4 regions of the Bradyrhizobium sp. MV1.5 genome follow, and region 1 is predicted to be linked to each of the others. Evidence: predicted binding sites of a transcription regulator. Region 1 holds the regulator's gene; each other region holds the start of a gene.

Region 1 (8,090 bases):
GCAAAGGCGCTCTATTCGGTGTCGTTGTCGGGCTTCGTCGAGGCCCGCGACATTCGCGAGCGTACAGATCGTTTTGTGCTGCGCGTCACCGCGATGGAGGCGCAGCGCAGCGACGTCAGGCTCGAGCGCGTGCGCCTGTCGGTCCGTAAGGGCACCGCGCCGGAGGTCGGCAGCTTCGTTCAGCTCAAGGCGCGGCTGATGCCGCCGCTCGCACCGGTGCGGCCCGGCAGTTACGACTTTTCGCGCGACATGTTCTTCCAGGGCATCGGCGCCTCCGGCTTCGCAATGGGCGCAATCACGGTGGCGGCGCCCCCTGAGACCGCCGGCTTGCGGCTGCGTTATGCGGCCTTCATGCAAGGCTTGCGCGATGCGATCGATGCCCGCATCCGGGCGACGCTCGACGGCGACAACCGGGCGATCGCGACTGCGCTGCTCACCGGGCGACGCGATGCGATCACCACGCCCGTCAACGATGCGATGTTCATCTCCGGTCTCGGCCACGTGCTCTCGATCTCCGGTTATCACATGGCCGTCGTGGCCGGTGTCGTGTTCTTCGCGGTGCGCGCGCTGCTCGCTTTGGTTCCGGGACTGGCGGCCGGCTTCGCCATCAAGAAATGGTCGGCCGCCGCGGCGCTGGTCGGCGCTGCGTTCTACCTGTTGCTGTCGGGCGCGGAGGTCGCCACGCAAAGGTCGTTCTTCATGACGGCGGTGGTGCTGATCGCGGTGATGGTCGATCGCCGTGCCATCACCTTCCGCACGCTCGCTGTCGCCGCGCTGATCGTGCTGACGGTCGCGCCGGAAGCGCTGGTGCATCCGAGTTTTCAGATGTCGTTTGCGGCAACGCTGGGGCTGGTGGCGCTGGTGCAGATCGGCATGCCGAATTTGTTTGCCTCGCCGGACCATTCGGCGACCGCGCGCATTGCGATGTGGGGTGGGCGCGAGATCGCGATGCTGTTCATGGCCTCGCTGATTGCGGGACTTGCGACTACGCCCTATGCCGCGTTCCATTTCCACCGTGTCACGCCGTTCGGCGTGCTCGCCAATCTCGGCGCGATGCCCGTGGTCTCGGCGCTGGTGATGCCGGCGGGACTGTTGGGGCTGCTTGCTGCGCCGTTCGGGCTGGACAGCGTGTTCTGGTGGCTGATGGGGATCGGCATCGAGTGGATGGTCGCGGTCTCCCGCTGGGTCGCGGCCTTGCCCGGCGCGGTCGGCCGCATCCCGGCGTTCGGGATCGCGCCGCTGATCGCGGCGAGCCTGGGAATCATCGTGCTGGGCTTGTTGCGCACGCCGCTGCGCTGGTCCGGCGCCCTGGTGCTGCTGGCAGCGATCCTCTGGGGACTGTCGGCGCGGCAGCCCGACGTCCTGATTGCCGGGGATGGCGCGAGCGTCGCGGTGCGGGGCAGGGACGGATATCTGCACCTGATCAGGACCAACAAGGACAGCTTTCTGCTCAAGGAATGGCTCGCTGCCGACGCCGATCCGCGCGATGCCGGCAGAGCCTCGCTGGCCGATGGCGTGTCCTGTGACGAATCCGGCTGCGTGACGCCACTGGCCGACGGGAGGCTGGTCGCGCTGGCACTGCGCGTCGACGCTCTCGTGGACGATTGCAGTCGGGCCGCGCTGGTGGTGACGACACGTCCCGCGCCGTCCGATTGCGCGGCGATGGTGGTCGATCGGCAGCGGCTCGCCAGCCAGAGCGCGCTGGCGCTGGCGCAGCGCGGTGACGGATTTGTGGTTCAGGCGGTGAGGGCGAGAGGCACGAGCCGCCCCTGGTTGCCGGCCGGCGCTGGCGAGGGTGATTTCGACGGCAGCCTTGCGCCGAAGGCGACCGCGTCCCGCATCAAGGACGCAACGCCCGCGGAGACGGACTTGCAGGCCGACGATTGATCTGATGGTGCGGAGCAATGCAGTGGGGTGGCGCATCCGCTCGGATTCGCCGGGCGCAAACCACACCTTCTCGCCGGCCACGGCCGGCGATGGCGATTCAATCCTGACCTCCGACCTCGTAGCCGGAGGGCGGCTGTGTCAGCCGATCGGCAGGTGCGTGACGGTCGGCTGCCTGTCGGCGATGATTTGCGCCTTGTTCTCGCGCTCGGTGACCGACTGAGTCACCGGCAGTTGCAGCACGGTCGCTCGCTGGCCTTCGACGAGCTGCGTCACCAGCACGTATTTGCCGTCGGGGAATTCGATCGCGTCATGATGGCGGTCGGGAACGTGCGGATCGATCTTGCCGAACTTGCCCACGCGGGAGTTGATGGTGCGCGTCCAGATCCAGCGATTGTCGTAGCGGACGTCGTCGGCGAAGGCCAGCTCCGTTCCCGGCAGCAGGCAGACCGCAACAGACGGATCGGCTGCGGAGGCGAAGCCGCGCGTCGAGGTGCCGCGGAAGCTTGTCGTGACAATCGTCTCGCCGACTTCGGCGGGGCGCGACGCGACGGCATGCAGGCTGTAGTCACACATCGGGTGCTCCTCATGCTGGGATAGCAACCCGCGTCTCTCAATCGAGGCGCAGGCCTCTATCAGAGTTGAAGCACGAACGCTCTGCTTGGTTGTGGGCAAATCTGCGGCTGGTCTCAGCGAGCCGCGATCACATTATCTTTCCCGAATTCAATAGGAACAAAGCACGCTGCGATGCATTTGGGAGGCGCGTGCTAGCCGCTGTTTCCGCGAACATTCGAGCCGCGAAGCGGTGCTGTTTCCTGGGCGTCGCGAGGAGCGAGTGCCGGACAAAGGGCCGGATAGTCTGTGCAGAACCAGAAAGACTATCCAGCCGGAGCGGACGATGATCCGCTCCAATCTCTGACCGGCGATGGCCGGCATGTAGTACTTCCCGTATGAAGCACTCCCGCATCAAGTACTCCCGGTATCAGTACTTCCGGTAAAGCCCGATCAGCTTGCCCTGAATCTTCACCCGGTCGGGCGGCAGGATGCGGACCTCATAGGCTGCGTTGGCGGGCTCGAGCGCGATCGAGGCGCCGCGACGGCGGAAGCGCTTCAGCGTCGCCTCCTCGTCGTCGATCAGCGCCACCACGATGTCGCCGGTATCAGCGCTCTCGTTGCGCTGGATCAGCGCCATGTCGCCGTCGAGGATGCCGGCCTCGACCATGGAATCACCGCGTACTTCGAGCGCGTAATGCTCGCCCGAGCCGAGCATGTCAGGCGGTACGCTGATGGTATGGCTGCGGGTCTGCAATGCCTCGATCGGCGTGCCGGCCGCGATGCGGCCCATCACCGGCACCGCCACGGGACGTTCGCCCTCGTCAGCGGGCAGGCTGGAGCCCGCACGCACCTTGCCGAGATTGCCCTCGATGACGCTCGGCGTGAAGCCGCGGCGGCTGCCGGCGGCCGCCTGGAGCTCCGGCAGCTTGATGACTTCAATCGCGCGGGCGCGGTTGGGCAGGCGTCGGATGAAGCCACGCTCCTCGAGCGCCGTGATCAGGCGATGGATGCCCGACTTCGAGCGCAGGTCGAGCGCATCCTTCATCTCGTCGAAGGAGGGCGGTACGCCGCTTTCCTTCAGACGTTCACTGATGAACCGCAGAAGCTCGTATTGTTTGCGCGTTAACATCTCGACCAAAGTCCCCCGGTTGATGTCGTCCGATTCCGAGACGCTGAATTCGGCCATAAGCCGCTACATGCTCGAAACAAATCATGAACGGACACTATATGTTCGATACATGTTCCGCAACTGCTTAATTTACCGTGAACAGGGCAAACTTCGCGGAACGCGCGTTGCCGAGGCGCTCAGACGGGGAGCCGCAACACTTCGCAAGCCGTGCCGGTCTCGGCCTTCGGCGCGAATGGTGCGCGTACGAGAAGTACCTGCGCTGCAGCGAGATTCGCAAGCAGCGAAGAGTCCTGATGATTGACGGGAAGAACGACGCGTGTGCCATCGTCACGCTCCTCCAGATGCGCCCGCAGATAGTCCTCGCGCTGGTCGTTGGCGCCGACGTCGCGGCCGAGCACGGCGCGTTCACGGCGATGGTGAATCACCGAACGGCCCGACAGGGCGCGAATCAGCGGCACCATGAACAGGAAAGCGCACACGTAGGACGACACGGGATTGCCCGGCAGGCCGATCACACCCATTGCGCCGAGTCGTCCGTGCATCATCGGCTTGCCTGGCCGCATCGCGATCTTCCAGAACGCCATCGCGATGCCTTCGTCCCGCAGCGCCTGCTGGACCAGATCGTGGTCGCCGACCGATGCGCCGCCGGTCGTGATCAGGATGTCGGCGCCGCTCTCGCGGGCGCGGCGGATGCCGGCGGTGGTCGCCTCCAGCGTGTCGGCGGCAATCCCGAGGTCGATGGTCTCGGCGCCTTCGCTGCGGGCGAGCGCGTGCAGGGCGTAGCCGTTGGAATAGACGATCTGGCCGTGGCCGGGCGTGGTGCCCGGCATCACCAGCTCGTCGCCGGTGGCGAGAATCGCGACCTTCGGTCGCCTGAAAACGGCAAGGTGCGGATGTTTCATCCCGGCGGCGAGCGCGAGGTCGCGCTCGGTGAGACGGCTTCCCTTGCGCAGGAGCACGTCGCCTTCGCGGAAATCGACGCCGGCGCGGCGGATGTGCCGTCCGGCGACCGCGGCTTCCTTGATCGTGATACGCTTGCCGGCGGCGACCGTGTCCTCCTGGATCACGACGGCGTCCGCGCCAGCGGGAACGACGCCGCCGGTGAAGATCCGCACGGCCTCGCCGGCGCCGACCGTCCCCGCGAACGGCCGGCCCGCCGCGACTTCGCCGATGACGGTGAGCTCCGAATCGATCGTCGCGGCATCGGCCGCGCGCACCGCGTAGCCGTCCATCGCGGACATCGCCTGCGGCGGCTGCGTGCGTCGCGCGGCGACGTCACGCGCGAGCACGCGATGGTAGGCCTCGTCGAGGGAAATCATGTCTTCCGGCAGCGGCTCTGCACCCGCCAGCACCGCGGCAAGCGCATCGGAAACCGGCATCAAGGCCACGGCGAAAACTCCTGCTCGGCACGTTCGGGCGAATGTTCCGCAAGTCTTCTAGCCGAGCGCGGGCGCGGAGGCAAAAACGGCTCAGCGGGCGCAGTCGTCCCGCCGCTTCACATTGTTCCGGAAGGCGGCATTAAGCGCGTCGGGGCACGAGGTGACGGATCGGCAGGAGAGTGGTCATGGAAGCGACGAAAATCATGACAAGAGGAGAACGACGAGCGCCACTGATCAGCTCCCTGCCCGCCCGGGAGTTACGTCGGGCGCCTTCGGCCCCTGGTCTTTGTCTGGCAGCGGATCGGCCTGGGATTTCAGGTCGGCGGCCTTGCTCACGAGCTTGGCGGAAAGGTCCGAGTCTGAAGTTGTCCTGGCGAATTCAAGGAGAAGAGAGGCCTGCCTAGTGAGGTAGTTTTTGCCCAACACGGTGATGCACCCGTTCGTAGAAGTCCCAACGGGCTGTAGACTCCTGAAGACGGTATTCTGTTCCGGGAACTCTGTATAAAAATGCACAAAGTGATTGGTTCCAAAATCTTTCGAATTAGTTCCGTCGGGCGCACCTTCCATGGGCTTCGCGCCGACGGATCGTCGTCAGATGCCCAATGCCTTCAACGCGTTCCCGACGTCACGCGGCGAGGTCACATGCACCGCCGTCAAGCCGCGCGCCCGCGCTCCCTCGATGTTTTCAGCAAGATCATCGAAGAACACGATGCGCCCGGCGGGCACGCCGATCGCCGCAACGACGTGGTCGAAGGCTTCCGCATCCGGTTTGCGCAGGCCGATGCTGGACGACAAATACAGCTCTCGGAAATGGCCGAGGAGGTCGGCATACTCCCTCGAGAAATGGTCCACGTGCGGCCGGTTGGTGTTGGAGAAAGCGTAAAGCGGCATCTGCTTCGCTGCCCGCGGCAGCAGCTCGGAGATCTCAGGCATTTCACCGGCGAAGATCGCGTTCCAGCCTTCCAGGAACTGCGCATCCGAAATGCCAATTCCGAGCGAGGCTCGCAATGAGGCGAAATAATCCTCATCGCTGATCTTCCCCATCTCGTGCAACCGATAGGCTTCGCTGTCCCGCACATAACGCGCGACGATGGCGTCGGGCTTGCAGCCGGCATGTCCCGCCCAGCAGGCGATCGCCTTGGAAAAATCGATATCGAGCACCACGCGGCCGAGATCGAACAGGAGCGCATCCGCAGCTCCGGGAGAGAGCGATTTCACCTGCATCCTTTCGCTCAGTATCGATACGGCTCGTGGTCGAACAGCGGAAACGCGCTGAACACACTCGGCGCATTGGTTGCGGTCGCCTGGTGCAGGCAGGATTTGTTGACCTCGGCGAACGAGGTCGCACCCAAGAGGCCGAGGCAGCGCAGCACTTCATCTTCGAGCAGCTCCAGCATGCGCGCCACGCCGGCTTCGCCGGCCGCCGCCAGCGCCCAGCATTGCAGCCGGCCGATGCCGACGACGTCGGCGCCCGCCGCGATCGCCTTGACGATGTCGGTGCCGCGACAGATGCCGCCATCGACCATGATCTTGGCGCGGCCGTTCACGGCGTCAACGATCTCCGGCAGCACGTGCATGGCGCCGCGACCGTGATCGAGTTGACGGCCGCCATGGTTGGAGACGTAGATCCATTCGACGCCGTGATCGATCGCGATCAGCGCGTCCTCTGGCGTCGCGATGCCCTTGAGGATCAGCGGGATCTTGAACTTGTCCTTGATCATCTTCACCGTCCGCCACTCCAGACCCTTCTGGTAATCGCCGCCGGTGGCGCGCAGCCGGCTCTCGCGAACGTAGCGCTTGGCGATGTCACGTTCACGACGGCTGTAATGGGCGGTGTCGACGGTCAGGCAGAAGGCGGCGTAGGCGTTCTTCTCGGCCCGGCTGACGACGTCGGCGACGAAGGCGTCGTCGCCCCGCACATAGAGCTGGTAGAGGCGAAGCGCGTCGGGCGCAGCTTCGGCCGTCTTCTCGAGGCCGGGCTCGGACACGGAACTGAGCATGTGCGCCGCACCGAAAGTGCCGCAGGCGCGTGCCACGCTCGCCGCACCATCCGGATCGAAGATCTCGAGCGCGCCGACGGGGGCGAGGACCACCGGCAGCCGCATCTTCCGGCCGAACTGCTCGGCCGAGCCTGTAACCTTGCGGACATCGCGCAGCACGCGCGGGCGGAAGGCGATCTCGTCCAGCGCCATGCGGTTGCGACGCATCGTGGTCTCGGTCTCGGCCGCGCCGACGATATAATCCCAGGCATTCTGGTTGAGGTTGGCGCGGGCTTTCCGGATGAATTCATGCAGATTCTGGAACGGCTCGGTGCTTGCGCCTAGCTCGACGTTCCTGTCCGGTTGGATGCGGGGTGCTTCGTTCATTGTTATCCTCCCGAGAATTTGAAGCCTTCCCTCATCGCCTAACCCGTCCGGGGCGCCAAAACCATCCTAAAATGGCATGGCTGCGAGGCGTGGGCCGGCCGGCCGACCCCCGCTGCGCACGAACCGGGTCCTGCAACGTTGCCGAAAGTTTAGGTCCGGACGAAGCGATTTTTACGGTGTACCCGCCGGCGTGGCATCCCGGCCTTGAAGAAACCAGAATGGTATTGTGAGAAGCAGGCTGGATCGCCATTTGCATGGCGGCTCCCAGCCCCACCGAACCGCGAAGCAAGAAGGCCAGCCTATCCATGCGGAAAACCCTGCTGTTTCCACTGGGCGCGCTCACCGGAGCGTGTCTGACCCTTTTGGCAGCCAGTCCGCACGGCGGCGTATGGGCGGCACGGGCGGCAGCGAGCGCGGATGACGCCTATTCCAAGCTCAATTTGTTCGGCGAAGTGTTCGAGCGGGTGAAGGCGAGCTATGTCGAGAAGCCCGACAATGCCAAGCTGATCGAAGGCGCGATCACCGGCATGGTGACCTCGCTCGATCCGCACTCGCGCTACATGAACGACAAGGCCTGGACCGAGATGCAGGAGACCACCTCCGGCGAGTTCGGCGGGCTCGGCATCGAGGTCACGATGGAGGAGGGGCTGGTCAAGGTCGTCTCGCCGATCGACGACACGCCGGCGTCCAAGGCCGGCATCATGTCGGGCGACCTCATCAGCAAGATCGACGGCGATGCCGTGCAGGGCATGACGCTCGAGCAGGCCGTCAACAAGA
Region 2 (8,090 bases), on a different contig from region 1:
GATCATTGACCACTCAGAATGCCGAGGGTGATCTCCCGCCTCTTTCGGATTGGCGCCTCGATCTCACCAAGACGGCGAGAGACGAGCGACGAATCTCTGGCAACACGTGGCAGGTAGAGGTTGGCGAAGGCAAGTGGCTCCAGTTCGTCCAGAAGGTGATGGCAGACGGCAGGTACTGCACTCTCGCAGATGATATTTCCGCTCAGATGGAGCTCATACGTAGCCTGGAACACCAGCTCAGGATAGCAGCCGGAGCACAGGCCAGCCTGCAGCAGGAACTCACCGATTCCGAGCGAAGATTGCAGGCATTCCGATCGGCGACGCAAGAGATCAAGGAAGGGCTGGTCAAGGTAGCGGCATCATCGAATGAGCGAATTCGCAATCTGCTGCAGAACTTTGCGCATTCGCCGGGCCAGGCGAGAGTGCCACAGGAGCTGCAAGAGGTGGGTCGGAGCCTTGACGCAATCCAGTATGCAGTTGGCAACGTTATGGCGCCAGTCGACATCGTTAGGCGTGAAGGCCTCCACGTTGGGTGGATGAATGTCGGTCTGACTATACGGCAGAGCGTCAATGCCGCTAACGTGATGTGCGCTGGAGAGATGAAGTATAAAGGGGACAATATTCTGGACGCTCAATCTATTCATGGCCCAGTGTCATCCATGCGAGTTGCTATGGGTCATCTCATATTGGTAGGGGCCAGTCACGGTGGGCAGCTAGTGGATGCCGGCATATCGGGGAAAAAGTTTTTCGCCACTTTGAAGGCCGTGCGACCTGCGGGCCAAGACGCAGTTACCTCCTTCAACTTGAGCTACTGCAAGGAAGTGGCGGACCGAATGGGCGGTTCTCTCATCGTACAAGGTTCGGACAGCGATCGCGAAGTGCTGCTAAAGCTTAATTGTCCCGTCGACAAGGCAGAAGCCCGAGCTAAGACGTAACGGCAGCGACTTTGCTCGCGTGGCGGGGCTATCGGGAGTTTTTCTCAGTAAGCCCTACGGTATCGGACCGCGAAGCAAGGGCGACATACCGCTATGCGAACAGATGGCCGGACGGCGTCAGCAATGAATGCGGCTATGGGACCTTGGTAGGGCGGATCTGCCCAGCCCCGGACAGCTTCCGCGCTAAGATCGACAAGCCGGCCATCGGTGCCTTTGCTCGTTCGAACATGGACGGGATTCTCGGCGATCCATTGCGCCACTTCTCAGGCTCGCAACTCATTCGTTCTGCGCCGTGATATTGTACCCGTCATCGCCCATAACAAGCACTCGGGAGCAGATCGAGCACCTTCTTCGGTGAAGTTCATCGAAGAACGCCGATTGGCGCTCTGCCATCCGGAACGTTGATCAAGCCGCCTGAGCCGAAAATGACCCGCGCGCGGACTTCGCCGGATGCTTACACGGCAAGCAAGAGCGAGCCTGTTTAAGTAGCTCGGCTTGCGCGGCTGCGTTCCCTGTCTGGTTTTGAACGGGCTCCCGACAGGGCGCGCGCCGCAAGCAATCCCTATGGGGCAGGGGGCGGGTCAAAAAGGCCCAGAACGGTCAACCCAAAAACCGACCGGGTGGTTCACGCGCACTCCCGCAATTAAAAGTTTTCAAAAAAACCAGGATTCAATCGATGCCACGAGCACGAACACCGCTCATGAAGGCCGCGGCTACTGGCCGAACCGCTCATGACCCTAAGCGGTTCAAGCTGAGACGCGAACCGGTGGTCACGCAACCTCTCGGCTCGCCACCGAAGTGGATGAAGGGGAAGGGTCAGATTGAAGCATGGAATACGTTCTCGAAGGACCTTCCGTGGCTCAACCGGAGTCACCGCGCATTCGTTTCGATCGCCGCAGAAATGCAGGGCCGCATTATCGCTGGGGAAGAACTTCCAGTTTCTGGCTACAATCTTTTGCGGATTTGCCTCGGGCAGCTCGGAGCTACGCCGACCGATTCAAGTAAGGTGTCTATGCCGCACGACGATTCGACTGGCGAAGACCCCTCCAAGAAGTATTTCTAACTCAACTTAACAACTTCCTTCACCATTTCCGCGGGTACCCCCGACGCCATTGGTGGGCGCGAATAACGACAGGAAGCATCTCTGTCGTGTCGTAAATGGCGTCAATCCAGCGACTATCAAGTTTGGTTCCGCCCCGACAAGTGTGACTGATGGCATCAGCCTGGACGGAGCGAGCGCGGTTGGTGGACAGGGCGGCAGCATTTGGTACCGCGAGTTGGATGCGTCAATCGATGCGATTTTCGCATGGTCGACACTGGGTACGACCGTCAGTGTTGCGCAGAGGACGTGAGTTATGACCCCGAAGCAGAAAGCCGCGCTCGCATACTGGCGCTATGAAGCGGGGACCAACCACGGCGGGCAACTGGAAGAGCAGTTTCGTAATTAGCGCATGTGTCCTAGTGAAATGCCGAGCTTCAGCGCTTTTTGCCGCAGCGACCCCTCGGAGCGCTTTGTAAGCTTTGCAATTCGTGCCACGGGCGTTTTCGCCTTGGAATGAGCGCGAAGCTCTTTGACGTCTGACGTTGTGTACTCACGGCGGACGATCTTTTTAGCTTTCTTGGCCATTACTGCTCCATTGGTTGGAGCGGCGCTTCTACCCGCTAAGCGGGCTTACTTCAACTCATTGATTATCAGAAAGATAGAAACGGATGGAAGGCGATATCGTTCGCAGGGTAACAATCACTGCGACCGGAGAAGGCATCGACAGCACAACGCGTTCTGTTGAGTCACTTGGCGACGCGGTTGGAAGCGTTTCGTCTGCAACCGACTTACTCTCTACTGCACTGGCCGGTTTTGGTGTGCTTGGAACAGCAGCGGGCTTTCTTGCCTACGTTGCGAATGCCAATAAAGAGCTTGCCGACATGGCGACCACGGCTGCGCAAGCTGGGTTGTCAGTTCGCGATTCAGTCGGCGGCGTTCGGAGGGCAGGTAAATGGCCTGAGTCTGGAACAGGTCAACTCCGGACTATCGAAATCAGCTCAGTTGCTGAACGATGCCCAACGCAATGCAAATGCTCTGTCCAAAGAATTTGATGCGAACGGTATCAGCATCAAGAACGCGAACGGGCAACTGATCAGCGAAACGCAGTTGCTGCAGATCGCGGGCGATCTTGTGCGGCGGGCGCAAACGCCACAAGACCAAATCGCGATTGCTCAGATGCTTGGCTATACCAAGGAATGGATTCCGCTCCTTGAGCAAGCCTCACACGGCTTCGACGGCATCAGGGATGCCGCGGAAAGTGCCGGCGCTATCATCAGCGACGAAACGATTGATAAGGCTAAAGAGTTCGACGAACGTTGGCGCAAGTCAAGCGTCGAATGGTCGACTTATATGAAGGCCGCTATTTCTGAGCTTCTGCCGGAAGTCGACAAGTATATTGATAAGGCAGCATCCTTCATTAAGGACGTGCGAGAGCGCTCTAAGGGATCGTCCGATGCGGCTGGTACGGTTGCTCACTCCGCGGCAAGCGAGGCTTTGAAGGCGGCCGGCGTCGACCCCCAGAAGGGAATCGTTATCGACACAAAAGCGCTGACCAAGGCGCAAAAGGACTTTCAGGACTCGTCTATTTTCGCGACCGATACATGGACACCGTTCGGCAAAGCGCTGTGGAACGGCTTTGGCTATATGAGCAAAGAAGAGGCATCCGACCGCATAAAGGGCGTTGCCTCTGGCATGGTGAATGAACCGCGCTATCCGACAGCATCAGAGATGGATGCGGCGTTTGACAAGGCTAATCCGCCAGACCCCGGCTCTAGATCGAAACCGTATCCGGGTCTTTCAGCTTCTGACTACGAGTCGGCCATTCCGTCAAAGGTCGCATCGAAGGATGTTCCAAACAACGCCATCGAAAGGGCCACCGAGTCGATAACGAAGTACTCAAAAACCACGTTAGCAGCGGCAGAATCTGTCGGGACGACCGCGGACAATATCGAACGCCTTAAAGCAATGGCATTGCTTGAGGCTGCAGCCGAGAAGGAAGGTATTGAAGTCACTGGCCAGCGAGCGACGGCATTCCAAGAGCTGGCCCGACAGGCCGGTGACGCAGCATTGGCCTTAGAGAAGGCCAAGGTTGCCAATCAGATCAGTTTCGCCGGACGTACGGCGATGCTATCACCGCAAGATGCGCAAATAGCTGCGACCCTTCAAAAAACCTACCCTGATGTAACTGCCGCCTTGAACAGCACTGAGGCCGCACAAATACGATTGAACAATTCCGTGAAGGAATTCGCTTCTACATCTCAGGACGCGGCGCGAGGTTTCGCACTCGATTTTCAGCACGCTATGGCGCAAGGAAAGAGTTTCTGGGATTCGTTTGCCGCGGCGGGAACTAACGCGCTGAATAAAATAGCAGACAAGCTTACCTCAATGGCCGTCGACAATCTTTGGTCAAAGGCCATGGGCGGCGGCGGTGGCGGGGGCCTTATGGGGTTGTTCGGCGGCGGTGGCGGCGTTAATGCCAACGGATCAATCTCCGGAGCCGTGGGGCCAACGTCTGTTGGCGGGCACCGCTTGTAGGTGCGTTTGCTGGCGGCACTGACGACCATCCCGGTGGTTGGTCGATCGTTGGCGAGAACGGTCCTGAACTGAAATACATTGAGAAGGGCGCGAAGATTCTTCCAAACGGCGTGATGCCGGATGGCGGCTCTATCTCTGCACCCGTGGCAGTCAACATTGACGCAACGGGCGCAGATGCCGCGGGCTTGGCTCGCGTGCAACAGCAGATCGCGGACCTTAAGGCGTCATTGCCGGGAACGATCGTCAGCACGGTGAAGACAGCAAAGCAAAGGCGTGCACTCTAATGGCGATTGAAGAACGGGCGGCAGATTTCGATCAGCCCTAGCAGATGACGAGTTCACAAAATGGCGCTGCCTGAGATGGAGCGCGTCGGGTGACGCCGATGATGCGTAGATTGCGCGCCAATAACGCAGATCGGTCTTGCCGGGGTGGTCTAACCTGACTACCCTATCTGTATTGCTTCAATGGGAGACGGACGTGGCGACGGGTGTTGTAAAATGGTTCAATGCGACCAAGGGATTCGGCTTCATTCAGCCGGATGACGGCGGCCAAGATGTTTTTGTGCACATAAGCGCTGTCGAGCGCGCTGGCCTCTCTGACCTGCGCGAAGGGCAGACAGTCTCTTATGAGGTTAAGGTCGACCCGAAGCGTGGCAAGAGCAGCGCGGAAAATCTGCGTGTCTGATTTGATGTTGTAGGCGCCTGACCCTCAGCCCCCAGCCCAAGTCTGGCGCTTACCTCGGGACGACCCCAGCCGCGTTACGCACTGGGTCGTTTCATTTCTCGCCACTTTTCGACGTTTCGTCCGGTCCGACAGTGGCGTTGTCAGCGTCGGGCGCTTGTCGGTTTCTTTGAACCGCCCAGCCAACCATTCCTGCCAGCACAAAGATGGCTCCTGCCAACATCAACCAATGAGGATAGGACGGTAGCATCGTTATTCCCGCTACTGCCCAACGCTCACCTTCACTGCCCAACGCTCACCTTCGCGCCGCAGCGGCTGGGTAGGCAACCATTTTTAAGGGCAATGGTTTCTGCGACTGCGGGCCTTTGAATCTGAAAGTGCGTCGTCGCTAACCATAGCACTCCGGCAATGCAGAGAGTCGTTAATGCGGAACCTACGACGCTGATCGCGCCTCGCACGAGCAACTGCCCAAATGAGCGCAACATGGTACCTCGCATAGCTGGAAATACTTAATGAATGCTGCAATCGACGAGGGCGGGATAGGTAGTTGCCGGCCCTTCTGATCGCGAACACGCAGCAGTCTCGCCAGATTGGTGCGGCGGTTGAGAGTCTTCGGAACGTGGTCGCATCGGTGAATGGGTGTGCGGAGCCGGCGATAAAGATGATTGAGAGGGGGTGAAGTCGGACTGGGCCCGCTTGACGTTCCATGATGTTCATGTTATGTTCCGTTTTGCCTCTTGGTTGAATCACCAAGTTTCTGCTACTTCGTCTGCATCGGCGTGGTGGGGGGACGGATGGGTCTTTTAGACGAGAGTGTTCTCAATGGCATTTCAATCCAAAGGATGATTTTTCATATCGTCGGCCCGGCCGACGAAGATTTCCAATTGATGGATGAAATAGACGCTGGAGGTTTCGAGAGCTTTTTTCTTGAGCGCATTAGGGAGACCAACATCGGCAACCGGTTCAGATTCATCGGAGAAGACGCTGGAGTACGTCCCTCGCTACGCAGCGTGTCCCAGGACGGCGGCAAGTTCGTCCAGCGCTCCAAGGACCTAACCGAGATGTTCCAAAATGGTCACAAGGGTGCGCCACTCTCGTCCAAAGGGGCGTTCATAGTGGCCCAACTTGGTGGGCTGTCTTCGCCTGCCTTTGCTCTGATCAAGTTCGATGATCAGAAGGTGCTCCGATATCAGCAGACAACGACGGGCGGCCGGGTACGTGCCAAAGTCACAGAGGTCGACAACACGTTTATTGAAGACCGTAAAGCTATGCAGAAGTCAGCACTGATAGTGCTTGATGGCACGGGAGGGAATTTAGCGGTCTATGACAGGGCGAATAAGCGGAACGTCACCGAGTACTTCAAAACATTTTTGGGTGTGAAGAGGCTCTGGACACCTGCTGACGCCACTGAACGCCTAATCAAGTCTCTTTCGGCCAGCGCTGCTCTTTTCAAGCAGTCGATGCCTGAGGAAGTAAAACGGAACTGGAGACGGAATTTACATGACGTGACCCGCTCTCGGGATTCCATCGAGCCGGGTGAGGATCTGAATGTTTTTGGCGGCCAGATTTTCGGTCCGTTTTGGCAGGATCAAAACTTCCGAAAGGACGTGGAGCGAGAGCTCCATAAAAACCGCATATCCGGTGAGACGATTGAGATCGACAAGAGCCGGATTAGATCACCGCAGGTAAGGCGTCTTAGAACTCGCGAAAATATTTGGGTCATCTACCCAAAGCAACTTGATGACGCAGGCACAGCCGTTGTGAAAGTCGACAGAGGTTCCGACGGAAGCGCCACGATAACGATCAGGACGCAGGGCATTATTGATGACGAACTCTCGAACGAAAGTCCTGATGGAGGGGCTGCGCGAACACGCGGAAGGTCCTCCGAATGAAACCTGCGATATATATCAGCAGAATATCTTCGTAAGCGGTCAGCCCTTTTGGCATGCTTTGAAGGACGCGCGGGCGCACTCGGAAGTCATGGGGGTGACCGTCAGTGTTACAGACAGCGATCCGTCTGATGATTACGAGTGGCTTGACGAGGAGATTGATGACTTTTCGGGTCGGTCATTTTCGATCCGGATTGTGAAGATTCCGAATCCTGAGATGTTGAAGTTTTTTTCTGTCGATGGTTTCGAACGTGCGATCGTGGCGGAACCAAATAGATTTGAGGCTGTAAATACAGTAGTTGTCGCCGAGCTTGATTTCCAATGTAAGAGTGCGGGGCTAACGGTCGGACCTTGGTTGGATTCATCCGCAATTGTTTTACCTAAGGGCGACAATCCAACATCTCCTAGGCGTTTGGTCAACGACATGTCCGGAAAGGGGCTAGTGCCAACCGCTGTTGGTACTTGGATCGTGGACGACGCGAGCACGTGGCTGCGTGAGCGGTTTTCGGTGGCGGCGAGCCATCGACTGTCCCTCTGTTTGCCCGATGCCGTGTCCATCGATGCTGAAGGTAACACAATCGCGCACCTGCGCAGCGGTCGCAAGGTGCTCGCTCGCGTCGGCCTGCTCTCGAACTGGAACGATGCTGAGCTTCTTACCACGTTGGAAGAAGTTTGCAGTTGGATATACTTGGAAGGTCGCGATTCAGAAACTCGCCACAGCCTGTTGTCAGCCGAACTAGTTCGGCTTTGGCAGGTTGATGCTACTTGGCAAGACGGTTTGAAAGAAAGCTTAGAGGGAGCTTTTGCCGCGGCCAGAACCGCCTATCGTCTTCATGTCCAATCAAAGGGCGTTGACGCATTCAAGTTAATGTCCGATTTGCGGAAGGGATTAGCCGATGATGTTCGCTCTTTGGCCACGAACACCTCATCCTTGTCGTCTGGTCTTTGGCGGGATGCTGCGGTTGCCTTTGGGGTCATTGCAGTTCGCCTTGCAAATACCGCGGTCGG
Region 3 (8,090 bases), on a different contig from region 1:
TTAACATTCAGCAAGTTATGGGTACTCGCACTGCCCCGTTCTTGTTGCATTTCGGAGACGGACTCTGCCGCTCCGCAGAGCTACGGTTGCCTCGGACTTAGTTCATATGGGCCCTCGCGCCTGATCAGCCGCTTCGGGGACATTAAGAGGCGGACGAACCTGGGGAGACTTGCAATGAATAGGCTTCTTATTGGTGCAATCGGTGCAGTGGCGATGGGCCTGTCGGCTCCGGCCAGTGCGGCGGACATGGCCGCGCGTCCTTACACGAAGGCGCCAATGGCCGCGCCCGCACCGATCTATACCTGGACCGGCTTCTACGCCGGTGTGCAGGGAGGCGGCGGCTGGGGTCGTAGCGACGAGACCTTCTTCGACGGTCCGAACACAGCGATCTTCGCAGGCAGCCAGAGGTATGACACGAGCGGCGGCTTCGTCGGCGGGGTGTTCGGCTACAATTGGCAGTCCGGTCCGGCCGTGTTCGGCATCGAAGGCGATTATCACTGGGCCGACATCAGCGGCCGTTCGGCCGAGATTAATGCCGGCCTCGGCGACACCTACTTCACGAAGATTCGTGGCTTCGGCGACATCAAGGGCCGTCTCGGCTACTCGACCGGCCCCGCGCTCTGGTTCGTCAGCGGCGGTGCCGCGGTCGGTGACATCCAGCACCGCTACGACGGCATTCCCGGAAACGTCTTTGTCCAGAACGACTGGCGCTGGGGTTGGACCGTCGGTGCAGGCGCTGAATACATGTTCGCTCCGAACTGGTCAGCCAAGGTCGAGTATAACTACATCGATTTCGGCAGGAGCACGATCCAATACTCTCCAGTGGTCACCAACCGCTCCGAATGGACCGACACCGTTCACACCATCAAGGTGGGCGTGAACTATCACTTCAACTGGGGCGGCTCGGTCGTCGCGAAGTACTGATATCCCTCTGATATCATTGAGATCAAAGGCCGGCCCTGTGCCGGCCTTTTTTGCTGTGCTTCCCCAGCTCGGAATAGTCAGTCAACAACCATTACGTTTCACACACGGTGTGACTTTTGAGTGACACAACTTGCGGCTTCACCGGTGTATGGAGACATCAGTTGGACCACCGCGTCCGATGCCCTTCCCGATCGTGGAAGGCACAATCAGAAACTGGGACTGGGATTAGTTGAAAATGAAAAAGGTTTGGTTGGCTTCGGCCTGTTTGTTCGCTCTCGCTGCCCCGGCCTCGGCCGCTGATCTCGCGGCGCGCCCCTACACCAAGGCGCCGGTGGCCATGGCTTCGGTCTACAACTGGACCGGCTTCTACCTCGGTATCGTCGGTGGTGGCGCCTGGGAAAATTCCTCCACCGACCCGAAGATGAAGGGCGGCTTCGTCGGCGGCACCGCCGGCTATAACTGGCAGACCGGCAACGTCGTGTTCGGCGTCGAGGCCGATGGCGCCTGGGCAGACGTCAGCGCTTCGGCCGCTGGTACGGTTTTCGTTGCGGGCGTCGGTGGCATCCCCGCCTCGCTGAGCTCCAAGACTGACGCGATGGGCACCGTGCGCGGCCGCATCGGCTGGGCCGTCAACAACGTGCTGTTCTACGGCACCGGTGGTTACGCCTGGATCGACAACAAGCTCACCGCCACCCTGGGCGGTCTCTCGGTCTCCGACAGCAAGTTCCACTCGGGCTGGACCGTCGGCGCGGGCGTCGAGGCGTTCTTCGCTCCGCAGTGGTCGGTCAAGGGCGAATACCTCTATCGCAGCCTCGGCGGCGAGACCTACTTCGGAGGCGCCATTCCGACCGGAACGCTCAACCTCCACACCGTGCAGGTCGGCGTGAACTATCACTTCGGGGGCCCGGTGGTCGCGAAGTACTGAGTTCAGTACCTAGCTCCAACGCATCCGCGTTACGAAAGGCCGGCCTTGCGCCGGCCTTTTTGTTTGACGGGCACGTCGCCTCGAGTTTCGACTGCCGCGCTCCTGCCAGATGCCGCCAGCGCGCCAACAATCCGTTGACGATTCGCAAACGCCACTGGAAATCCGCCCCCGTTCTTCCTACGTTCGCTCACATACCCATCGGCGCCGATCCCGGTTCCGGGCGAAGCGCGCCTGTTTCGTTGGCGCGATCGCGCGCTTTTGGATTCCTTGAGGACCACCAGGATGGATGAAGTGATCAAGGCGAAGCGCCAACAACAGAACGTGGGAGCACACCTGCGCGCAATTACGATCCGTGGCGCGCGCGAGCACAACCTCAAGAACGTCGACGTCGAGATTCCCCGCGACAAGCTGGTGGTGTTCACGGGGCTGTCAGGCTCCGGCAAATCCTCGCTCGCGTTCGACACCATCTACGCCGAGGGCCAGCGCCGCTACGTCGAATCGCTGTCGGCCTATGCCCGCCAGTTCCTGGAGATGATGCAGAAGCCTGATGTCGACCAGATCGACGGCCTGTCGCCGGCGATCTCGATCGAGCAGAAGACGACGTCGAAGAACCCGCGCTCCACCGTCGGCACCGTCACCGAAATCTACGACTATATGCGCCTGCTGTGGGCGCGTGTCGGCGTGCCCTATTCGCCCGCCACCGGCCTGCCGATCGAGAGCCAGACCGTCTCGCAGATGGTCGACCGCGTGCTGGCGCTCCCCGAGGGCTCGCGCCTCTATCTGCTCGCGCCGGTCGTGCGCGGCCGCAAGGGTGAGTACCGCAAAGAGCTCGCCGAATGGCTCAAGAAGGGCTTTCAGCGCGTCAAGATCGACGGCGCCTTCCACGAGCTCGCCGAAGCGCCGACGCTAGACAAGAAATTCCCGCACGACATCGACGTCGTCGTCGACCGCATCGTCGTGCGCCCCGACATCGGTCAGCGCCTCGCCGAAAGCTTCGAGACCGCGCTGAAGCTTGCCGAGGGTCTTGCCGTCATCGAATTCGCCGATGCGCCGGCTGCAGCAGCACCCGCGGAAGAGAAAAAGAAGACCGCAAAGATCCACGACAAGAGCGGACCCGAGCGCATGCTGTTCTCGGAAAAGTTCGCCTGCCCCGTGTCCGGCTTCACCATCCCCGAGATCGAGCCCCGACTGTTCTCGTTCAACAATCCCTATGGCGCCTGCCCGGCCTGCGGCGGACTCGGCGTCGAGCAGCATGTCGACGAAGACCTCGTCATCCCCGACAAGGAGCTCGCCATCGGCAAGGGCGCGATCGCGCCCTGGGCCAAATCCTCGTCGCCCTATTACATCCAGACGCTGACTGCGCTCGGCAAGCACTACAAGTTCACGCTGACCACCAAATGGAAGGATCTGCCCAAGAAGACGCAGAACGCGATCCTGCATGGCTCCGGCGAGGACGAGATCAAGTTCTCCTACGAGGACGGCGTCCGTTCCTACGACACCAAGAAGCCGTTCGAGGGCGTCATCACCAACATCAACCGCCGCTATCGCGAGACCGAGAGCGAGTGGGCGCGCGAGGAGCTGGCGAAGTACTTCCACGACGTGCCCTGCGAGGCGTGCCACGGCTTTCGGCTGAAGCCCGAGGCGCTCTGCGTCAAGATCGGCGGCAAGCATATCGGCGACATCTCCGAAATGTCGGTGAAGGGCGCCGGCGCGTGGTTCGAGACCGTGCCGGAGGCGCTGAACACCCAGCAGAACGAGATCGCCGGCCGCATCCTCAAGGAGATCCGCGAGCGCCTCACCTTCCTGCTCGACGTCGGCCTCAACTATCTCACGCTGTCCCGCTCCTCCGGCACGCTGTCCGGCGGCGAGAGCCAGCGCATCCGCCTGGCCTCGCAGATCGGCTCGGGGCTAACAGGCGTGCTCTACGTGCTGGACGAGCCCTCGATCGGACTGCACCAGCGCGACAACGCACGCCTGCTCGATACGCTGAAGCGCCTGCGCGACCTCGGCAACACCGTGATCGTAGTCGAGCATGACGAGGACGCGATCCTGCTCGCCGACCACGTCCTCGACATCGGGCCTGGCGCCGGCATGCATGGCGGCAACATCATCGCCGAAGGCACGCCCGCCGAAATCATGCGCAACCCGAACTCGCTGACCGGCAAATATCTCACGGGCGAGCTCGAGGTCGAGGTGCCGGAGCGGCGCCCGCCAAACCATCGCCGCACCATCAAGGTGGTCAACGCGCGCGGCAATAATCTGAAGAACGTCACGGCCGAAATCCCGCTCGGCCTGTTCACCTGCGTCACCGGCGTCTCCGGCGGCGGCAAGTCGACGCTGCTGATCGACACGCTGTACAAGGCGATCGCCCGCAAGCTGAACAATGCCAGCGAGGGCGCGGCTCCGCACGACCGCATCGAGGGCCTCGAGCACATCGACAAGATCATCGACATCGACCAGTCGCCGATCGGCCGCACGCCACGTTCGAACCCCGCGACCTACACCGGCGCCTTCACGCCGATCCGCGAATGGTTCGCCGGCCTGCCCGAGTCCAAAGCGCGCGGCTACGAGCCCGGCCGCTTCTCCTTCAACGTCAAGGGCGGCCGCTGCGAGGCCTGCCAGGGCGACGGCGTCATCAAGATCGAGATGCACTTTCTACCCGACGTCTACGTCACCTGCGACGTCTGCAAGGGCAAGCGCTACAACCGCGAGACGCTCGAGGTCCTGTTCAAGGGCAAGAGCATCGCCGACGTGCTCGACATGACCGTCGAGGAAGCCGCCGAGTTCTTCAAGGCGGTCCCGCGCGTGCGCGAGACCTTCCAGACGCTGCACCGCGTCGGCCTCGACTACATCCATGTCGGCCAGCAGGCCACGACGCTGTCCGGCGGCGAAGCCCAGCGCGTCAAGCTCGCCAAGGAGCTGTCAAAGCGCGCCACCGGCCGCACGCTCTACATCTTGGACGAGCCGACCACCGGCCTGCATTTCCACGACGTCAAGAAGCTGCTGGAGGTGCTGCACGAGCTGGTCGCGCAGGGCAACACGGTCGTCGTGATCGAGCACAATCTCGAAGTCATCAAGACCGCCGACTGGGTCATCGACCTCGGCCCCGAAGGCGGCGACGGCGGCGGCGAGATCGTCGCCTGGGGCCCGCCCGAGGACATTGCGAAAGCGCCGCGGAGCTACACCGGCAAGTTCCTGGCCCCGGTGCTCGCCAAGGCGCGGAAGCCGAAGCGGAGACGGACGGCGAGCGAGGCGGCGGAGTAGCGGCGCCTCGTTCCTACAGTCGAAGAAGCCACGATATCTGGCCGTGAAAATCAGCTGGGAATACCACGTGGAGTGGACGATCCGACCTCGACGTTTCGTGGGTCGCGTCAGCGAGTATCGCTAGATAGATCCTCGCATTCGCGATGTCTCGAACAAGTGGCACGTCTGCGTGCTCCAGAATGACCGGTCCCGCAGGTAACCAAGAGAGATCGCGCAGGCACTCCTCAAGAGCATCCCAATTCTCACCGAAATAGTCAGGACAACCAAGCTGCTTTGCAAGCAAGCCAAGAAGGATCATCTTGTGAGAGATGTCTGCCGGAAGGCAGACGCGGACAGCGGCATTGGTCGATAAATCCTCCCGACGGAATAGGAAGGGTGGTTCGAGCCCGCTTACCACGCTAACCACCGACAAATTCGATAACCGCCTCCCCCCGCGCAACCGCTTCGCTGATTTGCGGCATGGCGCTCAAGATCTGACGGATCAGGGCACGATTGTCGATGTTGCCAACCCGGACCCACAGCACGATCGGACCCTGTTTCTTTGCGGCGCGAAGGAGGGAGAAATCGCGGTCCTTGGTAACGAGAACGGCCGATCGAGAAACGGCTTCGCTCCAGATCATCCCGTCGGTCGCGTTTGCCATCCCGAACTCGGCCACATGAGCGGCATCGTACCCAGCGCGACGCATGGCCACCGAAAGTGCCGGAGGAAGCTGAGCGTCAATTAGGTAAAGCAAGCTACTTGGCCGCTATGACCGGGTGATCTACCTGACGGGCAGCATAGGCGAGCACTGCGTCGATATCGGCCGCTTCGAGATACGGATAGTCCTCAAGGATGCTCTCGCGCGACTGTCCGGCGGACAGCAGCCCCAGGACGTCAGCGACAGTTATGCGCAGATTGCGAATGCACGGGCGTCCATGCATGCGCTGCGGATCGACCGTAATCCTTGCCAGTAGCTCCGACATCTGTCACCTCTACACAGATCAATATAGCATTTGTCATAACATCTGTCAGCGGGTAGCAGGCCGCTCAATTCTCGACCCTCCGGCACTTTCCTCGCCCATGCCCTACTCCCTCGCCATCTTCGATCTCGACGGCACGCTGGCCGACAGCTTTCCGTGGTTCCTGCGCACCATCAACGACGTCGCCGATCGCTTCGGCTTTCGCCGTGTTGCGGATGAGGATGTCGAGGGGCTGCGGCACGCTTCGTCGCGCGAGATTCTTAGCCGCCTCGAGGTGCCCCTGTGGAAGCTGCCGGCGATCGCGCGACATGCGCGGCGGCTGAAGGCGGAGGCTGCGGCCGAGATTGCGCTGTTTCCGGGCGTCGAGGCGATGCTGCGGACGCTCGCGGAAACCGGCGTGCAGCTCGCGCTGGTGACGTCGGACAGCGAAGCCAATGCGCGCGAGAAGCTCGGCGATTGCGCGGCGCTGTTCGCCCATTTCGATTGCGCGGCATCGCTGTTCGGCAAGCCGTCGAAATTTCGCCGCGTCATGCGGCGCGCCGGCGTGGCGCCTGGCAAGGTGATCTCGATCGGCGACGAGGTGCGCGACATCGAGGCGGCGCGAGCTGTCGGCATTGCCTGCGGCGCGGTCGGCTGGGGTTATGCGGCGCCGGCGGCGCTGCGGGCGCTGGCACCGGATCACATGTTTGAGCGGATAGATGAGATTGTGTGGACGCTGTGCCCCGGTGCAGTAGCCCGGATGAGCGAAGCGACATCCGGGAACGCCGGTGGATGAGGAGAGCCCTGTCCCGCATGTCGCTCCGCTCATGCGGGCTACACGCCCCTACTCGGTCTTCCGCAAGAACGCCCCAAACGCGCGCGGGCCGTCGCCGGTCTTGACCTCACCGATCACCTTCATCTCGACCGCGTCGATGATGTCGAGCGTGTTGCTTTCCCAACAGGCGACGATGACGCGCTTGCCGTCGGCGGTCGCGGCGATGCCTTCGGGATAATCGCCGACATTGATGCGCTTGATCGGCTTCAAGGTCGCCAGATCGAACACGCTGACAGTGCCGCCATATTGATCGGTGACGAAGCCGCGTCCCAAGGTCAGCGCCACCGCATAAGGGCGCATCCCGACCGGCACGCGGCCGATCTCGTTACCCGCGGCGATATCGATCACGGAGACGTCGTTAGAGCCGACGTTGGCGGTGTAGGCGCGCTTGCCCTCGGCATCGACGGTGACACCGAACGGACGCGTGCCGACCTTGATGGTCGCCCCCCGCTGGCGCGTCGCGGTGTCGACCACCGAGACGCTGTCGTCGTCGCGGTCGGCCGAGAGCAGCAGCTTGCCATCCGGCGTCACCGCCAGACCTGACGGCGAGGCGCCGACCGCGATGCTGGCCGTGACGCTGCGCGAGGCCGTATCGATCACCCGCACAGCCGCGGCATACCAGTCGGCGACATAGACGGTGCGGCCATCCGGCGCGACCGCGATGCCGAGTGGCCCGCCGCCGACCTCGATCCGCCCGATAACCTGCCGCGTCGCTGCGTCCACCACATTCACGGCCTTGGCATCCGGGCTCGTCACATAGGCAAAACGCCCGTCCGCGCTGACGGCGATGCCGGCCGGCTTGCCGCCGATCGGGATCGTCGCAACGCTGCGCGCCGTGGCGAGGTCCACGATCATCAGATCGTCGCTGAGCTGGTTGGTGACGAACGCCTCTTCGGCGGACGTATGCGCGATGCCGACCAGGCAAAGGCTGGCGGCGAGCGCCGCCAGGACGAGCGTCCGCACCGTCAGCTTCCGCTCTCAATCTTCTTCTTCAAAGACTCGAGGCCGGCCTTGTAGAGCCCGCTCACCGCAGTCTTGGCAGCCTCGTCACTCAGCTCCGGCGGCGGGTCGTTGTTGGGAAAGCCGCGGTAGAACGCGCCGGCCCATTCCAGCGTCGAGCCCTTGCCGTCGGCACTCGGCGTCACGGTCAGGGTCGAGGAGTAATTGGTCACCGGCAGCACCTTCACGTCCACATTGGTGATC
Region 4 (8,090 bases), on a different contig from region 1:
GCTGCGGTCTGCACCGCAGGCATGACGGACAAAAGTGGCGCCGCAATTCCAGGGTCGGGAATAGCGCGAATTGCTGCGATCAATTGAGCTAGGTCGGCTGGAGTCGAACCGGTGACATGGACCGCGGCCGCAAACGCCACAAACCCGGGAAACCCGCGCTCCATTCGGCACCAAGGGCAGGTGCTTGCGGACCGAAAATAATGATGCGCGGGCGATTGTCGACACGGGACTAGTTCGACCTCAGCTTCTTTAAGTAGACGGGCCCATTCGGTTGCAGCAGGCCGGCCTCCTGCCGAGGAAGCTGGACCAAAGGCTGTCTCAAATGCAGTTGCAAGGTTCGGCGGTAAGTCCGACAAAGTTGGAAGGTGGGGCGGCGGCTCCATCCCGGTTCGTCTGCGATCGGTCGAAAATGCGAACCGAAACTCCTTTATTGCCTTCTCGTAAGGTAGCGATCCTGTGCCGAGGAAATCGCCAATAAATGGGTGTCTGCCCATGAAGAGCAACATAAAGATTATGACGCCTAACCCAAAGGAGTCATGATTGATGGTACGTACGACTTCGTCTGGACGTCTTCCTTGCAGTTCAGGCGGAGTAAAGTCCTCTGTTGCAACAATACAGCGGAATAGATCGCTACTTAGAGAGAACTGAAATGAATCCGCGTCGATCAGAGTTGTTCGTGCATCACCAGAGATGAGAATACCTGAGTGATTGATGTCGCCTATCACGCAACCTTTTGCATGGACAGCAGCTACCGCGTTGGCGAGATTGATGGCACTCCGTACCAGGAAAGAAAAATTGGCTTTTGCAAACTTGGTTCGGCGGCTACTTGGAGAGTAGAGTTCGTGGACAGGACTCCGACCTCTAACTTTCTCCATCGTAAATCCGGCGAAATCGCCGTTCGAGTGGTAGAGGGGCTTTGTTGGGAAGGCGACGCTCGTTATGCCGTCCTGAAGCTTTGCCCGGACCATGGCCAACACTTTATCGCGCCGGCTCCTTGCCTTGTCTGGGAAGTAAATCTTCGCGGCCTTAGTCGGGTCGCCAAGAATCTCGTAGACGGCGCCTTCGCCACCGCGACCGAGTAGCTTCAATAGCGATACGGGTTGCTTCTGATCGTCAACGATGCCCTTCGGAATAGACATCTTTTCACACGCGTTTTGCCAAAATTAGGGTCTTATCATCGTCTGTTTTCTCGCAAACTGATGGGCTTTCGAGTAGAAGCTTCACTTGGTGGGACATCTTCCGATCACGTCCGGCACTGCGGGCGCCAAACGCGCCGAATATTCTGTTAAAAAACGGAGCGAATGCGCTTCGCGTCGAAAATTCTAGAACCAGCCGCTCGATCCCGTCTGTGAAGATGCAAACCTCCTTCACCCCGCCCTCAATATGGGTGATCTCTACGATCGGCTGAGGGTCATCAGTTATGAAATAGGTTGTAGAAGCATACTCGCCATGGTTGGGCCAACTTCCTATTTGCCATTCATCGCTTTCGTCTAACCGAAACACCGCTCCGCCATCGCCTACGTGGATGAAGGTCGCATGTAGCGGCGTAACGAGGCAGGCTACCAAGGTCGCGGCGAAGTCTCGCGGAGCACAATTCGAGCTTGCGGCCGCTAAAGAGATTCGATCGCGAATGTCGTCGAGCCAAGTTAATACGCTTTGCGACGTAAGCGAAGAAATGTCACCCCCTGCCGCTAGAAAAGCCGAAGCGCATCGGACAAATCGCATGATTGCAAGCCGCGATCCTTCTGCAGAGCGCTCCGCCGATCCGGCGCCGTCGGAGACGACAATGATCAAAACCTCTTGACCTGTCTGATCGAGGACTACGCAAGCGCCAGCGTCATCGCATCCTCTCCCCGCTCGGATGTGGGACGTGCCCGTAGCCTTGGCTGCTGCCCATCTCCAGATGTGCGAGTTCATCCCGCCGTCGACCAGCCGGCGGGACTTTGAAGAGGCACGCTTTCTTCATCGGCTGGGCGAGAGTGCGACTTCGCTGCGAGCGAAGAGGAGAGCCATTGGAAGAGCTCACGGAATTGCATGCCTCGCAACTTCAGCGGCTCTCGGACTGCGATGGATCGCAATGCGTCGAAATTAGCACCTTCGACCCCGACCGCGAAAAACATAAAGGCCTTAGAAGCCTCCCCTTCACGAACTAACTGAGCCGCTCTGCTCGTAGAGTCAGTGGGCGCTCCATCGGTGATCAAGAAAATCCAGGGCCGGTAGTAGCCGATTTTGGCGGCCTTATAGGCAGTCTTCCGTTCTTTCAAAATGTCGACGGCCTTCTCTATCGCTCCACCCATGGGCGTATCGCCGGCTGTCGAGAGTGTCGGGGCATAGAAATTCTGAACTGTTGTGAAGTCAGTCACCACCGTAACGGGACCGAACGTCACAATCGCTACTTCAACTCGCTTCGCAGCCAACGAATCCGCAAATAGCTCATCTCGAAACTGCTGTAGTCCTTCGTTTAGGTGCCTGATTGGTGATCCGCTCATCGAACCAGAATTGTCGAGCACCAACACAACTGGGCAACGGTTCTCGGGATTGTCAGCGAAGCCCAAATCGCCAAATGGCTGCTGCTCAAAAGAGTATTCGTTCATTATTCGCTCCCAAAAAAATAAAGAGATTTTTGAGAGCATACGATCACATCTGCAACTAGCAGGAAAGGGGCCAGCGTCATACCTTCGTCACGGTAATATAGTCTTGGGGACAGATCATCCGGCCAAAAACAAAAACGGCCGGATCTTCCGATCCGGCCGTCACGCAAAACTCTTACTCGGCTAAGCCTACGCCACGCGACGCAACCTAGCCCCCGCCCAATTCCAAAACTCTCTTAGCTCGCCTTCTTCTCCGGCGCGGGGGTCGGGCCGACCTTCTTCTGGATGGCGCGCTTCAGCTCGAGGGCGCGCGGCGACAGCACGGCGGCCTTGGCCTTGAGCAGGAAGGGATCGAGGCCGCCATTGTGGTCGACGCTCTTGATCGCGTTGGTGGAGACGCGCAGGCGCACGTTGCGGCCCAGCGCTTCGCTGATGAAGGTCACGTTGACCAGGTTCGGCAGGAAGCGGCGCTTGGTCTTGATGTTGGAGTGGCTGACCGTGTGGCCGACCTGGGGGCCCTTGGCCGTCAATTCGCAGCGGCGAGACATGGCAAAATCCTCAATCTTTCCCAACGATGTGCGGCCGCCATTCGGGGCGCCACGGGCAAATTCTCTGTCCTTGCAGGGAGCGGGCGGACGTATAGGGGGGAAGCGGCGGGACGTCAAGGCGACGGGCCGTTTTTGGACCGTCGTCCCGGGGTGCGCGAGAGCGCGAAACCGGGATCTCGAGCGGCATAAAGCGGTGTCATCGCCCGGCTCGACCGGGCGATCCAGTACTCCGAGACGGTACGGCTGACCAGAGGGGCCGCGGCGTACTGGATGCCCCGCCCCAGTGCGCAAGTGCGCACAAGGCGGGGCATGACAGCGGTGGAGGTGGCGGGGTGAGGTGCGCGGTTCTGACCCGCCCCTATCACCAAAACGGCAATGATTATCGCGCCTTACCATCACATAAAGGGCGTATTCGCGCCCGAAGAGTGCAGTGGAGTTCCGGACGCGGATAGGCCCGGACACATTGCTTGGCGCGGTTTTTGGCTTAAGTAACAACCGTTCGCGCCCCGATTGGATTGTTTCGTGCTCACAACGCCTCATCTTGCGCCGAGCCTGCGCCCAAAAGAGCTGTGCTCAACGGAGCTGCGCGCGAGCGATCCGCGCCCTGCCGGCCGCTGGGTCATGGCGGCCCTTGGCGGGCTGGTCTTGGCGTGGGCGGCGGAGCCCGCGGCGGCGCAGGGCAAGCTCGAGGCGCAATACGAGGCGACGCTGGCGGGCATTCCCGTCGGCCGAGGCGCCTGGAACATCGACATCCAGGACGACGTGTTCGCGGCCGCGGCCTCCGGCGGCACCTCGGGGCTGCTGAAATCGTTCGCGGGCGGGTCGGGCACCGGCGCCTCGCAGGGCCGCGTGGTCAACGGCGCGCTGGTCGCGACCGGCTACCAGGCCACCACCACCACCTCGAAGAAGACCGAAGAGATCCGCATCACGCTCGACAAGGGCAATGTGAAGGATTTTGCCATCCTGCCGGAGCCGCCGGTCGATCCCGACCGCATCGTCGTCACCGACGCGCATCGCCGCGGCGTCTGGGATCCGATGACGGCCTCGCTGGTGCGCGTATCCGGCAGCGGCGACGTGCTGTCGGCGGATGCCTGCCACGGCAGCGCCGCCGTGTTCGACGGCCGCATGCGCTACGAGCTCAAGCTCGATTTCAAGCGCATGGAAAACGTCAAGGCGGAGAAGGGCTATCACGGCCAGGTCGTGGTCTGCTCGCTGTATTTCGTGCCCATCGCCGGCTACATCCCCGACCGTCCTGTGATCAAATATCTCGCCGCCCAGCGCAACATCGAGGTCGCGTTCGCGCCGATCGCCGGCACGCGCGTCCTGGTCCCGTTCTGGCTGAAAGTGCCGACCCCGCTCGGGCCGGCCATGCTGGAAGCAACCAGCTTCATCACCAGCGCCCAGCCGCCCAAGGTCGCGAAGACGCAGTAGGGGCTGCCGCCTCGCTGCCGTAGCCCGGATGGCTTGTCCGCCGTAGCTCGAAGAGCGAAGGCGGAAGCGCAGCGCAATCCGGGGTTCTTTGCTTGGCCCCCGCATTACGCTCCGCTCCATGCGGGCTACGAACCTGCCTTTAGGGTGAAAATAAACATCAACGATTTCAACAACATACCTACTGTGCATGGGGTTGTTTTCGCACTTTTTGTTTGGAGGGGGTCGGGGTGCGGGAATCCATTTGACTCCTCCCCGATTCTGATTCGACTCCGCGCCGTCCCCAGCTTTAACGATTTCGCCATCGAAACGTCGCTTGTGCGGCAGGCCAAAACTCCATCTAGTGCGAACCGGATAAGCCTCCCGCGACATGTTGCGTGAACGGAACAGGACTCAAGGGGGAGTCACCGATTCGGCCGCGATTCGTTCTCAACTCGTTCCGAAGCTTAAAGCCAACGGGAAAAGCGTCGCAAAGTGAGACAGTTGCGCGAGGTTTGGGGAGCGGCGCCGCATTCTCCGCCGTCATGCCCCGGCTTGACCGGGGCATCCAGTACGCCGCGCCCTCTCGGTCTGATCTGCGCCGCCTCTGGAATACTGGATCGCCCGGTCGAGCCGGGCGATGACAGCGGTGTGTGAGGCGAGCCCTTCGCGCCACCGCCCCAAAACAGCACTGACATTCGCCCCAATCGCCATTACCTAATCCCCCAGATGCCTTTTTCCTCCTCCCCCTTCGCTTCCGAGCGGCTTCCCGGCGCCGGCGTCACTGCGGTGCTCGGGCCCACCAACACCGGCAAGACCCATCTCGCCATCGAGCGGATGCTCGCGCATCCCTCCGGCATGATCGGGCTGCCGCTGCGCCTGCTGGCGCGCGAGGTCTACAACAAGATCGCAGCAAGGGTCGGCCCCGACGCCGTCGCGCTTGTGACCGGCGAGGAGAAGATCAAGCCGAAAGCGCCGCGCTACTGGGTCTCGACCGTCGAGGCGATGCCGCGGGATCTCGACGTCTCGTTTCTTGCTGTGGACGAGGTGCAGATCGCATCTGATCTGGAACGCGGCCACGTCTTCACCGATCGCATCCTCAACCGCCGCGGCCGCGACGAGACGCTGCTGCTGGGCGCTGCGACCATGCGCCCGATCATCGAGCGGCTGCTGCCGGGCGTCTCCATGATCACGCGGCCGCGTTTGTCGCAGCTGGAATTCGCCGGCGACCGCAAGATCACGCGGCAGCCGCGCCGCACGGCGATTGTCGCCTTCTCGGCCGACGAGGTCTACGCCATCGCCGAGCTGATCCGCCGCCAGCATGGCGGCGCCGCCGTGGTGCTGGGCTCGCTGTCGCCGCGCACCCGCAACGCGCAGGTCGCGATGTTCCAGAACGGCGAGGTCGATTACCTCGTCGCCACCGATGCCGTCGGCATGGGCCTCAATCTCGACGTCGACCACGTCGCCTTTGCCTCCGACCGCAAGTTCGACGGCTACCAGTTCCGCCGCCTGACGCCGTCCGAATTCGCCCAGATCGCCGGCCGCGCCGGCCGCGCCACCCGCAACGGCACCTTCGGTACCACCGGCCGCTGCGCGCCGTTCGAGCCCGAGCTCGTCAATGCGCTGCAGAACCACACCTTCGATCCCGTGAAGGTTTTGCAATGGCGCAATTCGAAGCTGGATTTTGCCTCCCTCGGCGCACTCCAGGTCTCGCTGAACCTGGCCCCCGGCCATGAGGCGCTGACGCGCGCGCCGATCGCCGAGGACATGCGCGTGCTCGACCACGCCGCCCGCGACGCCGAGGTACGCGATGTCGCGCATGGCAAGGACGCCGTGGAACGGCTGTGGGAGGCCTGCCAGATCCCGGATTACCGAAAGCTGTCGCCGGCCGCCCATGCCGAGCTGGTGACGACGCTCTACGGCTTCCTGATGCGGAAGGGATGCATCCCCGACGCCTGGTTCAGGACCCAGATCGACCAGGCCGACCGCGTCGACGGCGATATCGACACGCTGTCGGCCCGGATCGCGCAGATTCGCACCTGGACCTTCGTCGCCAACCGTCCCGACTGGCTGAAAGACCCGGAACGCTGGCAGGGGATCGCCCGCGAGGTCGAAAATAAATTATCGGATGCGCTCCATGAACGCTTGACTGAGCGTTTCGTTGATCGCCGGACCAGTGTATTGATGCGCCGCCTGCGGGAGAACACGAGCTTGAATACGGAAATCGGCAAGACCGGCGAAGTCATCGTCGAAGGCCATGTCATCGGCCGCCTCGATGGCTTCACCTTTGCACCGGATGCGGCGGAAGCCGGCTCCGATGCGAAAGCGTTGCAGGCTGCAGCGCAGGCCGTGCTCGCCGGCGAGATCAACGCGCGCGCCGAAAAACTGGGCAACGCACCGGACGAGCAGTTCGTGCTGACCTCGGAAGGCATCATCCGCTGGACCGGCGACGCCGTGGCGCGGCTGTCTGCCGCAGAGGACGCGCTGCATCCGCGCATCCGCATCATCTCCGACGAACGCCTCACGGGCGGCCCGCGCGACAAGGTGCAGGCCCGGCTCGACCTCTGGCTCAAGACGCATATCGAAAAGCTGCTCGGGCCGCTGTTCGAGCTCAGCAAGGCCGAGGACGTCACCGGCATCGCCCGCGGCATCGCCTATCAGCTCGTCGAGGCGCTCGGCGTGCTGGAGCGCCCGAAGATCGCCAACGAGCTGAAGGACCTCGACCAGCCCTCGCGCGCGACCTTGCGCAAATACGGCGTCCGCTTCGGCGCCTATCACCTCTATTTCCCCGGCCTGCTCAAGCCGGCCGGGCGTGCGCTGGCCGCGCTGCTCTGGGCGCTGAAGCAGGACAATGTCGATCCCTCCGCGCTGTCGGGCGCGCAGCATCTGGCGAGCTCGGGCCGCACCTCGTTCCCGGTCGACAAGCAGCTGCCGCGCGATGCCTATCGCGTGCTCGGCTACAAGCAGGCCGGCGAGCGCGCCGTGCGCGTCGACATCCTGGAGCGCCTGGCCGATCTGATCCGTCCGGCGCTGGCCTGGCGCGAGAGCGCGTCCGGCGAAAAGCCCGCCGGTGCATTCGACGGCCGCAGCTTTGTGGTGACGCAGGCGATGACCTCGCTCACCGGCTCGGCCGGCGAAGACTTTGCCTCCGTGCTGCGTGCGCTCGGCTATCGCATGGACAAGCGTCCGCCGCTGCCGGCAAAGCCGGCCGCAGCTGTTGCCGAGACGCCTGTTGTCGAAGCCTCCAGCGAAGAGACGCCCGCAACCGAAACGCCGGTCGAGGACGCCGCAGTTCCCGCGGACACCGCGATCGAAGCCGCCGCCGAGCCTGTGACCGTCGAAGACGCGCCCGGCATGGAGCAGCACGACGAGCCCGCGCCTGAAGAGCCGGCGCTTGAGGCTTCCGTCACGCCGGAAGACGCTCCCGGCATCGCGCCACCTGCGGAAGAGGCTGCGGCACCCGTTGAAGCTGCTGAAACCGCTCCCGCCGAAACCGCGCCTGCCGAGACCGCGTCTGCAGAGACGGCTGCAACCGAAGCCGCAG

What was found. The regulator LexA, encoded in region 1, represses DNA repair genes until DNA is damaged. The targets are predictions, from matches to a motif close to TGTTCNNNNTGTGTTCNG.
Region 2: a site for LexA is predicted at 5,904-5,921, ahead of AC0L2J_RS15665 (nucleoid-associated protein). Genes of this name have one in related genera too.
Region 3: a site for LexA is predicted at 2,019-2,036, ahead of uvrA (excinuclease ABC subunit UvrA). Genes of this name have one in related genera too.
Region 4: a site for LexA is predicted at 4,992-5,009, ahead of AC0L2J_RS31885 (helicase-related protein). Genes of this name have one in related genera too.

Annotation. Positions count from the first base shown of each region.
Region 1 is NZ_JBVVPL010000027.1:41,373-49,462, reverse strand. It holds gene AC0L2J_RS23510 (ComEC/Rec2 family competence protein) at 1-1,887, shown strand, start outside; gene AC0L2J_RS23505 (hypothetical protein) at 2,026-2,460, opposite strand; gene lexA (transcriptional repressor LexA) at 2,867-3,568, opposite strand; gene AC0L2J_RS23495 (molybdopterin molybdotransferase MoeA) at 3,745-4,956, opposite strand; gene AC0L2J_RS23490 (HAD family hydrolase) at 5,539-6,171, opposite strand; gene AC0L2J_RS23485 (alpha-hydroxy acid oxidase) at 6,180-7,313, opposite strand; gene AC0L2J_RS23480 (S41 family peptidase) at 7,619-8,090, shown strand, end outside.
Region 2 is NZ_JBVVPL010000014.1:43,253-51,342, reverse strand. It holds gene AC0L2J_RS15685 (hypothetical protein) at 1-935, shown strand, start outside; gene AC0L2J_RS15680 (hypothetical protein) at 2,380-2,562, opposite strand; gene AC0L2J_RS15675 (hypothetical protein) at 2,740-4,512, shown strand; gene AC0L2J_RS15670 (cold-shock protein) at 4,990-5,196, shown strand; gene AC0L2J_RS15665 (nucleoid-associated protein) at 5,988-7,085, shown strand; gene AC0L2J_RS15660 (hypothetical protein) at 7,045-8,090, shown strand, end outside.
Region 3 is NZ_JBVVPL010000010.1:49,325-57,414, reverse strand. It holds gene AC0L2J_RS12380 (outer membrane protein) at 175-924, shown strand; gene AC0L2J_RS12375 (outer membrane protein) at 1,160-1,849, shown strand; gene uvrA (excinuclease ABC subunit UvrA) at 2,132-5,113, shown strand; gene AC0L2J_RS12365 (barstar family protein) at 5,127-5,411, opposite strand; gene AC0L2J_RS12360 (DUF5615 family PIN-like protein) at 5,512-5,847, opposite strand; gene AC0L2J_RS12355 (DUF433 domain-containing protein) at 5,849-6,076, opposite strand; gene AC0L2J_RS12350 (HAD-IA family hydrolase) at 6,174-6,848, shown strand; gene AC0L2J_RS12345 (YVTN family beta-propeller repeat protein) at 6,897-7,850, opposite strand; gene AC0L2J_RS12340 (SRPBCC family protein) at 7,853-8,090, opposite strand, start outside.
Region 4 is NZ_JBVVPL010000058.1:19,303-27,392, reverse strand. It holds gene AC0L2J_RS31910 (hypothetical protein) at 1-1,139, opposite strand, end outside; gene AC0L2J_RS31905 (PP2C family serine/threonine-protein phosphatase) at 1,144-1,917, opposite strand; gene AC0L2J_RS31900 (vWA domain-containing protein) at 1,914-2,594, opposite strand; gene rpmB (50S ribosomal protein L28) at 2,828-3,139, opposite strand; gene AC0L2J_RS31890 (DUF3108 domain-containing protein) at 3,761-4,570, shown strand; gene AC0L2J_RS31885 (helicase-related protein) at 5,276-8,090, shown strand, end outside.